DNA from 2 places in the Erythrobacter sp. 3-20A1M genome. Region 1 is predicted to be linked to the other one. Evidence: predicted binding sites of a transcription regulator. Region 1 holds the regulator's gene; the other holds the start of a gene.
The links. The regulator LexA, encoded in region 1, represses DNA repair genes until DNA is damaged. The targets are predictions, from matches to a motif close to GTTCCNCNCTTGTTCT.
Positions count from the first base shown of each region.

Region 2: uvrA (excinuclease ABC subunit UvrA) is a predicted target of LexA. The motif match lies at 4,169-4,184, and genes of this name have one in related genera.

Region 1 covers NZ_CP045200.1:2,987,395-2,994,791, forward strand. Annotated here, with positions in the region: gene F7D01_RS14435 (ComEC/Rec2 family competence protein) at 1-1,491, shown strand, start outside; gene lexA (transcriptional repressor LexA) at 1,535-2,221, opposite strand; gene F7D01_RS14445 (molybdopterin molybdotransferase MoeA) at 2,304-3,491, opposite strand; gene moaC (cyclic pyranopterin monophosphate synthase MoaC) at 3,488-3,961, opposite strand; gene F7D01_RS14455 (hypothetical protein) at 3,969-4,157, opposite strand; gene trpC (indole-3-glycerol phosphate synthase TrpC) at 4,329-5,114, opposite strand; gene trpD (anthranilate phosphoribosyltransferase) at 5,116-6,108, opposite strand; gene F7D01_RS14470 (aminodeoxychorismate/anthranilate synthase component II) at 6,105-6,716, opposite strand; gene pip (prolyl aminopeptidase) at 6,713-7,397, opposite strand, start outside.
Region 2 covers NZ_CP045200.1:254,902-262,298, forward strand. Annotated here, with positions in the region: gene F7D01_RS01205 (thymidylate synthase) at 1-175, opposite strand, end outside; gene F7D01_RS01210 (hypothetical protein) at 168-1,037, opposite strand; gene F7D01_RS15355 (hypothetical protein) at 1,081-1,206, opposite strand; gene uvrA (excinuclease ABC subunit UvrA) at 1,199-4,159, opposite strand; gene F7D01_RS01220 (alpha/beta hydrolase) at 4,315-5,241, opposite strand; gene F7D01_RS01225 (glycoside hydrolase family 43 protein) at 5,241-6,269, opposite strand; gene F7D01_RS01230 (flavin reductase family protein) at 6,396-7,013, shown strand; gene F7D01_RS01235 (hypothetical protein) at 7,259-7,397, shown strand, end outside.

The DNA.
Region 1 (7,397 bases):
TTATCGGTGGGCCAAATCGAGGCCGATCCGTTCAGCCGCGCGCAGCGGCATCTTTCGCAGCATGTGAGGGGGCAGTTGGGCGGATCGGAAGGAGCGATCGCAGCGGCCTTCGCGAGCGGTGATCGCGGAGCGATCGCCGAGCGGGACGAGAGCGCCATGCGCGATGCCGGGTTGACGCACCTGCTCTCGATCAGCGGTCTGCATGTGAGCGCGGTGATAGCTGCTGCCTATTTCCTCGCATTGCGCATCTTGGCCTTGTGGCCGTGGCTCGTCTTGCGCGTGCGTCTCCCTGTGATGGCTGCCGCCGTGGGTGCCTTGGCCGGGATCGGTTACACCCTGCTGACCGGGGCCGAGGTGCCCACGGTGCGCAGCTGCGTCGGAGCAGTGCTGGTACTACTGGCGCTGGCGCTGGGGCGCGAACCGCTGAGCCTGCGCATGGTCGCGGTCGCCGCGAGTGTGGTCATGTTGGCATGGCCGGAGGCGCTGGTCGGGCCGAGTTTCCAGATGAGCTTCTCGGCCGTCATCGCGATCGTGGGGCTTCACAATGCAGGGCCGGTCCGGCGCTTCCTCGCACCGCGCGACGAGGGCATGGCGAGGCGGTTCCTGCGGCACCTCGCCATGCTGCTGCTGACGGGTTTCGTCATCGAGATCGCGCTGATGCCGATCGTGCTGTTCCATTTCCATCGGGCCGGACTTTACGGGGCGTTCGCCAATGTTCTCGCCATACCGCTGACCACTTTCGTCAGCATGCCCTTGATCGCGCTCGCGCTCGCGCTGGACATCGTGGGCCTGGGCGGGCCGGCGTGGTGGCTAGCGGGCTGGTCGCTCGACCTGCTGCTGGCGATCGCGCATTTTGCCGCTTCGCAGCCGGGTGCGGTCAAGCTTGCCCCGCAAATGAGCGGTCTCACGATCGCGCTGTTCGTGCTGGGCGGCTTGTGGCTCGCCTTGTGGAGCGGTCGCGGCAGATTGCTTGGCCTCCTGCCCGTGACCCTGGCGCTCGGTCTTCTTGTGATGACGCCTGCGCCCGATATCCTGATCGGGCGGGATGGCCGCAATGTGGGCATCGCGGACGAGGAGGGCAGGCTCGTCATGCTGCGCGAGGGGCGCTCCGGCTATGCGCGGGACACGATTGTGGAACTCGGCGGCAGGGGAGCGGAGACGGTCGGCATCGACCATTCGGCCCTGGCGCGATGCAGCCGCGATTTCTGCACCGTCGAGCTCGACCGAGGGGACCGGCACTGGAGCATCCTCATGGCGCGCAGTCGCGATCTGGTGTCCGAAAGAGCGCTGGCCGCCGCATGCGAGAGAGCCGATATCGTCGTGGCCGACCGCTACCTGCCCTATACCTGCCGCCCCCGCTGGTTACTGGCCGATCAGCGCTTTCTCAGCCGTAGCGGGGGTCTGGCGCTCTATCTCGACGACCGCCGCGTGGCTACGGTGGCCGACGGGCAGGGCGAACATGGCTGGTGGCGCGCGCCGCGAGACAACTGATCCCGAGCGCGTACCGCGTAGACGCACGCTCGACCGGAAACCCTCAGTGATAGCGCCGCAGGAGCCCCGCGAGCCGACCCTGGACCTGCACCTGAGCCGAATCGTAGACCTGCGATTGATATGCGGAATTCGCGGGATCGAGACGAATGCGACCGCTGTCCTTGTGGAGATACTTCAGCGTCGCTTCCTCGTTGTCGACCAGTGCAACCACGATCTCTCCATCGCGGGCCGTGTCGGTCCGGCGGATCAACGCGTAATCCCCGTCGAAAATACCCGCCTCGATCATCGAATCGCCCGATACCTCAAGCGCGTAGTGATCGCCGGGGCCGAGCAGCGCCGCCGGGACCGGCAGGCTCTGGTAATCTTCCAGTGCCTCGATCGGCGCACCTGCCGCGATGCGCCCGTGCAGCGGAATCTCGATGACGTCGTTAGCAGGTTCGGGTGCCTTGGCGGAAGCGGCCTTCGCCGAAGTGACCACATCGTTCGCCGCCTGCGGGGTACCACCGCCCACGGCATCCTCGGGCTGCTTGAGAATTTCCAGCGCCCGCGCGCGATTGGGCAGGCGGCGGATGAAGCCGCGCTCCTCCAAGGCGGAGATCAGGCGATGCACGCCCGACTTGCTCTTGAGGTCAAGGGCTTCCTTCATCTCCTCGAACGACGGGGAAATCCCGGTCTTCTCCAGCCGCTGCTGGATGAAACGGATCAGCTCGTGCTGCTTGGCGGTGAGCATGGACAGGCTCCTGCATCGTTGTTCCAATCATCCGCCTACCGGCGAACGAATGTGGAACAATTAGGAAACAGATGGAGCGCCGTCAAGCAAAAGCGCCATTTCCGATCCAATAGGCGGGCACCACCGATCCGGCGCGCACACGTTCGCCGTCGATCGGGCGGTCGATCAGTGCGTCGGCGTCGGCCAGTGCCTCCAGCGCGCTGCTATCCTGTTGACCGAGCGGAAGAAGCGCCTCGCCATCCCATCGTGCCCGGAGGAACTCGCGCCGCGGGCCGCCACCGGCGAGTTCTTCCGCGAGGGGCAGCAATAGCGGCTTGGCAACCGGATGCGCCGCACCGGCCAGCTTGCGCAAGGCTGGCAACATGAAGTGGAGGCCGGTGACGAAGCTGGAGACGGGGTTGCCTGGCAGGCCGAGCACCAGCTGACGATCGCGCTGCGCCACCATCAGGGGCTTTCCCGGCTTCATAGCGACGCGCCAGAAGGCGATCTGCGCCCCGGCTCGCTCCAGCGCGGGGCGCACCAGGTCGTGGTCGCCCACCGAGGCACCGCCCGAAACCACCAGCAGGTCGGCATCGGAATGGCTTTCGAAAGCTTCGACCAAAGCATCGATGCGGTCGGGGATCGGATCCTCGACCGCGACCGAGCAGGGAACGTGCGATGCCATGGCGCGCAGCATGGCGGCATTGCTGGCAGGTATCTGGTGCTCTGTGCATTGCGAGGGGTTGCGCGCCAGTTCGTCGCCGCCTTCGAGCAGCGCGATCCTCGGCTTCATTCCGACTTCCAGCGCCGCGTGACCGCCGGAGCGTGCGAGGGCGATCGCGGCGGCACCGATGCGCGACCCGGCGTGCAGCAGCGTGTCGCCTTCAGTGAAGTCGAACCCGCGCCGGCGGATATGGCGCGCATCGGGTCGGTCGTTGGCCGACAGGGCATCGCCGTCGCGGGTTGCGTCTTCCTGCAACAGCACGGCATTGGCACTGCGCGGCATGATCGCGCCGGTCGATATTCGTATGGCCTGGTTCCCGGTTAGCGAGCCGTCGAACGGCGCGCCGCACCGGCTTTCGCCGACGATCCGCCATGGACCGTTTCCGGCGACGGCGTAGCCATCCATGGCAGATAGGTCCGCGGAAGGTTGAGTCCGGCGCGCGGCCAGCGGTTTCGCCAGATAGCGCCCCAGCGCGTCATCGACGCCGAGCGTTTCCGTCCCGAGCGGCTTCACCAGCTCGAGCAGGCGGGACTGCGCTTCTTCCAATGGGATCGGCGGAGTGTTCATTCCGGCGCGCGCCACTCGCCCGACTTTCCCCCGCTCTTCGAGAGCAGGCGTACGCCCTCTATCACCATTGCCTTGTCGATCGCCTTGGCCATGTCGTAGATCGTCAGCAGCGCGACGGAAACCGCGGTCATCGCCTCCATCTCCACGCCGGTCTTGCCCGTCAGCGAGGCGGTCGCGTCCACCCGGATCGCATCGTCCTCGAACGCGAACGCCACGCTCACCGCGTCGAGCGCGAGCGGATGGCATAGCGGGATCAGCTCACCGGTCCGCTTCGCCGCCATGATCCCGGCAATCCGGGCGGCGGCGAGAACGTCGCCCTTGGGCGCATCGCCGTTGCGAACGGCCGCCAGCGCTTCGGGGGACATGCGGATGCGACCGGTGGCGACCGCGACCCGCGCGGTGGCGGACTTGCCACCGACATCGACCATACGCGCGTGGCCATGCTCGTCGAGATGGGTGAGTTCGGCCATCGGCCTCCTAACGCCTCCGCCTGTTCGACCAGATGGCGATTGCCAGACCGGCCAGCAGCAGGACCGCGCCCCACATTGTCCACTGGCGATCGTAGGCCATGAAGCTGCCAAGAAAGGCGATGCCCTGACCCTGAAGGATCCACACCGTCCCCATGGCCATCATCAGCAGGCCGACGAGCGTACCGAGTAACTTCATAGTGTCTCTCCGGATCCGGCAAGTCCTACAGGATGGAACACTTGGAACACAGTCCTGGGCTCGGAAAATCTTCCGCAGGATGTGCAATTCGGACGCGGTGCGGACAGGATCGAACGGGCGGTCATGACGGCGATCTAGCCCCATGAGGCCACAGTAGGACAGCTTGCGCGCTCAGCCATGCAGCAATGTGCGCGTAGCCGCCTCTACATCGTCCTGCCGCATCAGGCTTTCCCCGACCAGGAAGCATCGTACCCCGGCATCGGCCAAGCGCTGGCAATCGGCGTGGGTGGTTATCCCGCTCTCCCCGACGATCAGGGCACCTTCGGGTGCCAGGGCGGCGAGGCGTTCGGTAACCGCAAGATCGGTCTCGAAGGTGCGAAGGTCTCGGTTGTTGATCCCGATCAGGCGACTTTTCAGCAGCTGCGCGCGGGCTAGTTCATCTTCGTCGTGAACCTCGACCAGCACGTCCATTCCCAGTTCGGTGGCCGCAGTCTCGATCTCGGTCATCTGCCCGTCGGACAGGGCCGCGACGATGATCAGGATCGCGTCGGCCCCCATTGCACGGGCCTCCATGCATTGCCACGGATCGACCATGAAATCCTTGCGCAGCACGGGCAGGTCGCAAGCCGCGCGAGCCTCGACGAGAAAATCCGCGTGGCCCTGGAAATAAGGTTCGTCGGTCAATACGGAAAGGCACGCCGCGCCTGCAGCCGCGTAGGCGCGGGCATGATCGGCGGGGCGAAAGTCCGGTCGGATCAGACCTTTAGAGGGCGAAGCTTTCTTGATTTCCGCGATGAGGCCGAAGCCGGTCGTGGACTTTTCCCGCAGCGCTAGTTCGAACCCGCGCGGTGCTGACTGCACGGCGATCTTTTCGCGCAGCTGGTCGGGCGAAGTTTCACCCTTCCGCCGTGCGACTTCGTCACGCTTTGCGTCGCATATCTCGATCAGTTTGTTCATCTCAGGCCGCCATCGCGATCCAGCGGTCGAGCAGCGCCTCGGCGTCGCCGCTGTCGAGCGCCTCAGCAGCGCGGGTCGCGCCTGCGCGCCAGTCCGACGTTGCCCCGGCGACGAGCAGCGCACCGGCGGCGTTCAAGCAGACCGCGTCGCGATAGGGGCCGGGCGCGCCTGCCAGCAGAGACTTCAACGCCTTCGCGTTGTGGACCGCATCGCCGCCGCGGATCGCCTCGATCGGGGCATGGGGCAGATCGGCCTGCGCGGCATCGACGCGGCTCATCTCGTAATCGTTGCCACGCACGATCGCCACCTCGTTGCCGCCCGCCAGGCTCAGTTCGTCGAGCCCCTCGTCGCCGCTGACGATCATGGTCCAGTCGCTGCCGAGCCGTGCCTTGGCCCCGGCATAGATCGGAACATAGGCGGGCCGGGCGATGCCGATCAGCTGGCGCGTGACGCGCGCGGGGTTCGACAGCGGCCCCATCAGGTTGAATATCGTGCGCCGGCCGAGCCGCTGCCGGATGGGCTGGATGCGCGCCATCGCCGGGTGGTGGTTCTTCGCGAAGAGGAAGCAGATGCCGATCTCGGCCAGGGTCTTTTCGGCGGTGCGTCCGGCCGCCTCCATGTCGAGGCCAAGCGCCTCCAGCGTATCCGCCGCACCCGACTTGCTGCTCGCCGCGCGATTGCCGTGCTTGGCCACCGGCACGCCGCAGGCCGCGACGACCAGGCTGACCGCGGTTGAGACGTTAAGCGTGTGGTGTCCGTCGCCGCCGGTCCCGCACACGTCGATCGCCCCTTCCGGAGCATCGATCGGGATCAGGCGGGCGCGCAGCGCGAGCGCCGCACCCGCGATTTCGTCCGCCGTTTCGCCGCGATCGGAGAGGTCGGTGAGGAAGCGGGCGATCTCTTCCTCCGATGGCTCTCCGTCGAGGATCGCGCCGAAGACCTGCTCCGCCTCCGCTTCGGTCAGGTGGGGCTCTGCGCCGGGAAGCTTGGTCATGCGGCCTTGCCCGCCGGGTTCACGGTCTCGATCCTGCAAAGGTGGAGGAAATTTGCGAGCAGGGCGTGGCCGTGTTCGGTCGCGATGCTTTCGGGATGGAATTGGACGCCGTGGATCGGCAACTCGGCGTGGCAAAAACCCATGACACTGGTGCCGTCGAGCCCCGGCGTCTCGCTGGTCGCGTTGACCCGCAGCACATCCGGAATGTCTTCCACCACCAGCGAATGATAGCGCGTCGCGGTGAAGGGGGAGGGGAGATCGGCGAACACGCCCGTCCCGGCATGGTCGACCGGACTGGTCTTGCCATGCATCAACCCGCCGCGCACCACGCGCCCGCCGAAGTGCTGCCCGATCGCCTGATGGCCGAGGCATACGCCGAGCAGAGGCATCGCCGCATCCGCGCAGGCCGCGACCAGATCGAGGCTCACCCCTGCCTCGTTCGGGGTGCAGGGGCCGGGAGAGATCAGCACGCCCTTCGCCCCTGTCGCCAGCGCCTCGCGCGCGGACAGCGCGTCGTTGCGCTCCACCCGTACCTCGGCCCCGAGTTCCATCAGGTAATGGACCAGGTTGAAAGTGAAGCTGTCGTAATTGTCGATGACGAGGATCACGCCGTCTTGCCCGCCAGCTCGTCCGTCGCTCGTACCAATCCGTCGATAATGCCCGCTTCGCTCGCGGAATGGCCCGCATCGTGGACGATGCGAAGGTCCGCTTCGGGCCAAGCTTGCTTGAGCGCCCAGGCGGAGGTGGGCGGGGTGCAGATGTCGTGGCGGCCCTGCACGATGATGCCGGGAATTCCGCGCAGCTTGTGCACGTCGCGCAGGAGCTGGTTATCCTTCAGCCAGAACCCCTCGCGGAAGAAATGAGCGGAGATGCGCGCCATCGGTACCGCCTTGGCCGAATCGGCATAGTCCTCGATCAGCGCGGGCTTGGGCAGCAGCGTCGCGACCTGTCCCTCCCAGATCGACCAGGCACGGGCGGCCTCCTGCTTCGCATCCTCGTCGTCGCCCGACAGGCGGCGGTAATAGGCCTCGATCAGCTCGCCGCGCTCATTCTCGGGGATGACGGAGACGAAATCGTCCCACGCCTCGGCCATGATTTCGCTCGCGCCATAGCGGTAGAGCCAGTCGAGCTCCTTCTGCCGCGCCAGGAACACGCCGCGCAGTACCAGCTCGCTGACGCGCTCGGGATGCTTCTGGGCATAGGCGAGCGCGAGAGTGGAGCCCCAGCTGCCCCCGAACGCCTGCCATTTCTCATGCCCGCACATTTCGCGCAGCCGCTCGATATCGGCG
Region 2 (7,397 bases), 380 kb from region 1:
TGGTCATGCGGCGCCGAGGATTGGTAAGCTCTATCCCAACGAACATAAGTTCCTGGGTCGGCAATCCTCGCGGGGAAACAGTGCATGAATTGGCAAGCAACTCTCGGAAAAGCTTTACCTGAATCTCGTTGACACTATCAGCACGAAAGCTGCGACTGCCGCATAGATTACTCATCTTCAGGGTCCTGAGCTGACGCATCGCCAGCACTCGAACGAGAGCGCTGCTCTAATTTTTTCAGCCTGCTATTTATGCTCTTAAGTGTTTGCGCCAAATCAGCTTCCGACGAGGCGTTGACCTCAACTCTTGGATCGATCCATCGCTGCATCGCAGCGAACGAACCAAAGTTGAGTAGAAAAGTGACAAACGCTAAGAAGAATGCAATCACCGGTATCCAGATAAATGCGCTTTTTCTATATTTAGCAATAGATGCGTCGACAATTTCGCTAGTAAGTCTTTCGGAATTTAAAAACGAATCACCAAAATCTGAAACAACTCTACGCCTAGAATCCGAAATATATTTATTATCTGGAATATCCACGACTGAATATCGGCTGCTTTCATCGATCCGATAAAATATGCATCGTAGAAATGATTGTCCCAACTCGATAATTTGGGGATCTTTGCTAAAATTAACAATGAAACTTGATATTCGGCCATGGTACCCAGGGTCAACAACACCGATGCCAAGCGCCAACAATCCTTCATTAGAAAGTCGTGTCTTAATAAGTACGTTAGCATATACATTAGGGGGCATATGCAGTCTCTCTCTCGAGATAACTTCAACAATACCTTGAGCCGGTAATTTATAGCGTGTGGCTAATTCCCCATCGGGTTTGACGATGTGTCCAACACTCAAATCATAGCCAATAGCGCGATATTGGTCATCTTTTGCGTTCTGAACAATTCCCAGCTGCTCAATTATTTCCGAGTTCATGGTTGCCAGATTGTCTGGTTTGACCATCATTAACGTACCCCTACGCCCTCGATGCAAGCCAAGTGTTTTGGCGCATACGACACACAGCGAGATAAGACCCATGCACGTTCAATAAGGAATTGATCGCGCGATAGCGAGATATCTCTCACTCCGTCGCCTCGCTAACCCGCTCCTTCACAAGCCTCAACATAAGCGCAAGATACTGCCCCGTGTAGCTCGCCTTCACCTTCGCGACCTCCTCCGGCCCTTCGACTACGCCGCTGCTACGCATCGGCTTCGCTCAGGACAGGCTTCTCCCGGGCTCCGCGCGCCAGCAGCGGTTTGAGATACTGGCCGGTGTAGCTTCTCTCGTTGAGAGCGACATCTTCCGGGACACCCTCCGCCACAATCTCGCCCCCGCGCACGCCGCCATCCGGCCCAAGGTCCAGCAGCCAGTCCGCGGTCTTGATCACATCGAGATTGTGCTCGATCACCACCACGGAATTGCCCTGGTCGACCAGCCGGTGGAGCACCTCCAGCAGCTTGCGCACGTCCTCGAAATGCAGGCCGGTGGTCGGCTCGTCGAGGATATACAGCGTCTGCCCGGTGCTGCGCCGCGCGAGTTCCTTGGCCAGCTTCACCCGCTGCGCCTCGCCGCCCGACAGGGTGGTCGCCTGCTGCCCGACCTTGACGTAGCCCAGCCCCACCTCGTTCAGCATGTGCATCTTGTCGCGGATCGGGGGGACGGCCTTGAAGAATTCCTCCGCATCCTCGATCGTCATGTCGAGCACATCGGCGATGGAGTGGCCCTTGAACTTCACCTCCAGCGTCTCGCGGTTGTAGCGCTTGCCCCCGCATTCCTCGCACGTCACGTAGACGTCGGGCAGGAAGTGCATCTCGATCTTGATCAGGCCGTCGCCCTGGCACGCCTCGCACCGGCCGCCCTTCACGTTGAAGCTGAAGCGCCCCGGCTTGTACCCGCGCGCCTGCGCCTCCGGCAGGCCCGCGAACCAGTCGCGGATATTGGTGAAGGCGCCGGTGTAGGTCGCCGGGTTCGACCGCGGGGTGCGGCCAATGGGGGACTGGTCGATCTCGATCACCTTGTCGCAATGTTCCAGCCCCGTGACCTTGTCGTGCGGGCCGGCGACCACGCGCGCACCGTTCAGCTGCCGCGCGGCGGAGGCGTAAAGCGTGTCGATGGTGAAGCTGGACTTGCCGCTGCCCGAAACGCCGGTGATGCAGGTGAAGGTGCCCAGCGGGATCGACGCGGTGACGTTGTTGAGGTTGTTCGCGCGCGCGCCATGGACGGTGAGCTTCTTGCCGTTGCCCGTGCGCCGCTCGGCCGGGACCGCGATCTCGCGCCGCCCGGTGAGGTAGTCGGCGGTGAGCGAGCCCTTCGCCTTCAGGATCTGTTTCAGCGTGCCCTGCGCCACCACGCTGCCGCCGCGCACGCCCGCGCCCGGGCCGAGGTCGACCACATGGTCGGCGGCGCGGATCGCGTCCTCGTCATGCTCGACCACGATCACCGTGTTGCCGAGGTCGCGCAGGCGCTTGAGCGTCTCCAGCAGGCGGTCGTTGTCGCGCTGGTGCAGGCCGATGCTCGGCTCGTCCAGCACGTAGAGCACGCCGCTGAGCCCGCTGCCGATCTGGCTGGCGAGGCGGATGCGCTGGCTCTCCCCGCCCGACAGGGTGCCGCTGGTACGGTCGAGGTTGAGGTAATCGAGCCCGACATTGTCGAGGAAGCCCAGCCGCTCGTTGATCTCCTTCAGGATGGCGGTGGCGATCTGGTTCTGCTGCTCGTTCAGGTGATCGGGCAGCGCGAGGAACCACGCCTTCGCATCGGCGACGCTCATCTTGGTGGGCGTGGCGATGTCGGTTGGACCTTCCGGTCCCGCGACCTTCACCGCCAGCGCCTTGTCGTTGAGCCGCTTGCCCCCGCACGTCTCGCATGGCTGCGCCGTCTGGAACTTGGACAGCTCCTCGCGCATCCACGCGCTCTCGGTCTGCAGCATGCGGCGGTTGAGGTTGCCGATCACGCCTTCGAACGGCTTGTTGACGGTGTACTGCTTGCGCCCGTCCTTGAAGGTGAGGGGCACGCGCTTGCCCTTCGTACCGTAGAGGATCACGTCGCGCTGCTCGGGCGCGAGATCCTGCCACGGCGTGGTCAGGTCGAAGCCGTATTCCTTCGCCAGGCTGGCAAGCACCTGCATGTAATAGGGCGATGGCGGGTTGCTCTTCGCCCACGGCACCACCGCGCCCTTCTTCAGGCTGAGCGCCTCGTTCGGCACCACCAGCTGCGGGTCGAACAGCTGCTTCTCGCCGATCCCGTCGCAGGTCGCGCAGGCCCCCTGGGGGGCGTTGAAGGAGAACAGGCGCGGCTCGATCTCCTCGATGGTGAAGCCGCTCACCGGGCAGGCGAATTTCTCGGAGAAGACGATGCGGTTGGCGGGAAGGCCGGCGCCTTTCATCTTGTTTCCCTGGGCGCCGGCGCTTTCTTCCTCACCCTCGCGCCCCGGCACCACGCCGTCCGCCAGGTCGACATAGGCCAGCCCCTCGGCCAGGCGCAGCGCGGTCTCGAAACTGTCGGCGAGGCGCGTTTCCAGCCCTTCCTTCACCGCCAGGCGATCGACCACCACCTCGATGTCGTGCTTGAACTTCTTGTCGAGCGCGGGAGCTTCCTCGATCGGGTAGAGCTCGCCGTCGATGCGTACGCGGGTGAAGCCAGCCTTCTGCCATTCGGCCAGCTCGCGCCGGTACTCGCCCTTGCGCCCGCGCACCACGGGCGCGAGCAGATAGGCGCGCGTCCCCTCGGGCAGGGCCATTACGCGGTCGACCATGTTGGAGACGGTCTGCGCCTCGATCGGCTGACCGGTCGCGGGGCTGTAGGGAATGCCGACCCGCGCCCACAACAGGCGCATGTAGTCGTAGATCTCGGTGACGGTCGCCACGGTCGAGCGCGGATTGCGCGAGGTGGTTTTCTGCTCGATCGAGATCGCGGGGCTAAGCCCGTCGATATGCTCGACATCGGGCTTCTGCATCATCTCGAGGAACTGGCGCGCATAGGCGGAGAGACTCTCGACATAGCGCCGCTGCCCCTCGGCATAGATCGTGTCGAAGGCGAGCGACGACTTGCCGCTGCCCGACAGCCCCGTGATCACGATCAGGCTGTCGCGCGGCAGATCGATATCCACGCCCTTGAGATTGTGCTCGCGCGCGCCGCGCACGGAAATTTTCGTAAGAGCCATAGGGGCCGTGTTCGCCTTGTGTTCCGCAAAGTCAAGCATGCCGGGCGGCATCGCCGTTCAAGAGCGAGCGGAAGGTCGCAGCGGTTCCGCCCGGTCGCGAGAGATGTGGGGTCGCGGCCGGGAAATGCAAAAGGCGGATCGATACGTCCGGTTCTTTACGAAGCCTCCGCCCCGACCCAGCCGTGCATCCGCATCCAGGCGACGAAGGCGTCGAACCAGCCGGTGCTGGTGGTATCCTTCGGGTACATACCGAAGCCGTGACCGCCCTGTTCGTACAGGTGGAATTCGACCGGCTTCTTCGCCTTGCGCCAGCTTTCGATCAGGCCGAAGCCGCTGTCGCCGAACAGCGGATCGTCGGCGGCGAGCGCAACGAACAGCGGCGGCGCATCGGCCGGCACGGTGACCGGGGCGAGCGGGCCGTAGATCGTTGCGGCGAAGGCCGGATGCGCCTCGCCATCGGTCAGCACCGTGGCAAGCGTCAGCATCGCCCCGGCGGAAAAGCCGACCATGCCGATCCGGTCCGGGTCGACATGCCACTCCCCGGCGCGCTGGCGGATCAGGGCGAAGGCCGCGCGGGAATCCGCCAGTTGCGGCGCGAGATCGGTGGCGATGTCCGGCGCCTGCCCACGCGGCTGACTCGCGGCGGCGGAGAACATCTCCGCCATGGATTTCTGGAAGGCGGGCAGCCCGGCGGCTGTCTGGCGCAACCGGTATTTGAGCACGAACGCCGCGATCCCATGATCGGCCAGCGCCTGTGCCACGTCCCACCCTTCGTTCTGCATCGACAGGGTGCGGAAGCCGCCGCCGGGCGCGACGATCACCGCCGTACCGGTCGCCTTCGCCGGATCGGGCAGGAACGGCGTGAGCGTGGCGTCCGTCACATTGCGCGCGAACACGCTGCCATACTGGCTATGCCAGCTTTCCGGCACGTTGGCGTCCGGCAGCGGACCGGTTTGCAGCGGGATCGCCTGCGGTTGCGCGGGCGTGGGGATTGCGGTCATCGCATCGTCCTGCGCCTGCGCGGGGATCGCAGGCGCGGCAATGGCGAAGAGCGCTGCGAACAGCAATCGCGGGAATCTCATCACTCGTTCTCCTTCCTGGCGATCATCGGGCCGGGATAATCGGACTGGTCGATCGGCTGCATCGTGCCGTCGGCATTGTATTCCAGCGGGAAGACCCGGACCGAGCGGCGCCCCAGCGCGCCCTTGCGCCCCCCGATGCGCAGCCCCGCATCGTGCGCGAACAGGTACCAGTGGCCGCGGAACTCCACGATGCCCGGATGGATGGTAAAGCTGTTGCGCCCCGCCCCGGTCAGCAGGCCGCGATAGGCCCACGGCCCCCGGATCGAAGGCGCGGTGGCGTAGGAAATATGCTCGTCGCTCTGCGTGCGCCGGTCGAGCGAGGCGTAGGTGAGGTAATAGGTCTCACCGCGCCGGTGCAGCCACGGCCCCTCCTCGAAATGCGGGGGCGTGATTTCGGTGATCGGGCCGTCGATCCCGGTCATGTCCGGTGCCAGCTTCGCGATGTAGCATTGCCGGTTGCCCCACGCGATCCAGCTGGTGCCGTCCGTATCGGTGAACACCGTCGGATCGATATCCTCCCAGCTATGCGTGCCCTTGGGCGTCATCTGGTTGGTGATCAGCGCCGCGCCCTTCGCATCGCGGAACGGGCCGGTCGGCGAGTCTGACACCGCCACCCCGATCGCCTTGCCCGGATGCGTGTTGTCGTGTTCGACCGCGGCGTAGAGCCAGTAGCGCCCGTCTTTCTCGATCACCTGCGAGGCCCAGGCATCCTTCTTCGCCCATTTGAAATCGGCGACGTTCATGACCGGGCCGTGCGCGGTCCAGTGGCGCATGTCCGTGGTTGAATAGACGAGCCAGTCGTTCATGTTGAACATCTCGCCCTCGCCCGCCTCGTCGTGCCCGACATAGAGGTACAGCGTATCGCCCACGACCAGCGGCGCGGGATCGGCGGTGAAGGTGTTGTATGCGATCCGGGTCGGGAACGATTGCTCCTGCTCCGGGCCCGGGGCCTGCGCCCGTACCGCCGCCGCCGATAGCGCCGACAGCGCCAGCAGGAATATCGTCAGGCCGCCCCATGCCATTTTCATCGGCTCGCTCTCCCGCCGTGCCCGCGTCATCCGGGCCTCTCTGGATGTCGTAACCCATCATGGTAGCGCTAACAACAGCGGCGACGAGCCTTGATGCGGTGCCCGCTCTCGGCATAGGGAGCGCGCATGACCGATTATCATTTCTACGAGCCCGCCGAGGGCCACCGCCTGCCGCACGATCCGTTGAACGCCATCGTCGCGCCGCGGCCGATCGGGTGGGTTTCGACGCTGAGCGCGGACGGCGTGCGCAACCTGTCGCCCTACAGCTTCTTCAACCTGATCAATTATCGCCCGCCGCTGATCGCGTTCTCTTCCGTGGGGAAGAAGGACGCGGTGACGAATATCGAGGCGACCGGCGAATTCGTGTGGAACCTCGCCACGCGCGCGCAGGCCGAGGCGATGAACGCCACCTCGGCGCAGGTGGAGCCGGAGGTGGACGAGTTCGACCTCGCGGGGCTGGGCGCCCTGCCCTCTCGATTGGTCAAGCCGGACCGCGTCGCGGGCAGTCCGGTTCATTTCGAATGCAAGCTGACCCAGCCCGTCCGACTGGAGGACAAGGACGGCGCGGCGACCGATACTTGGCTGGTGATCGGCGAGGCGGTCGGCATCCATATCGACCCGGCCATGCTGGAGGACGGCATCTACCAGACCGCCCGCCCCCGCCCCATCCTGCGCGGCGGCGGCCCCGCCGACTATTTCGAGATCGGCGAGGACGGACTGTTTAAGATGCACCGGCCGGGGTGAGGGGGCGGCTGTTGGAACTTAAGAGCTGAGGTGAGGCGTGGCGGGCTGGAAGTCGGGCGATAGCGGGAAGCGACCTTATAGCCTCGCGGTTGAACAGCGCGGCGATTAAATCCAGAACAGTGGCGACAAAAACTGTGCTATCTTATTTTTGGGTTTGAATGGTTCGAATATGCGCATCGCTGTGTTGTCTACTTCTAGTCAATGCGACGTGCTCCCAGGAGCGTCAGAACCACGAGAGCTGTGCTTTGCACGCTGCCGATAAGATCGAAGGGACGGCTTTGCTGGTCACTGGCGTAGAGTCAGAGGGCCATTTAAGGTTATCGATTTTCAAAGATAAGTGCAGTAAACGTTTGGACGTCTATTTTAAGCCCGATGCTCTAGAGG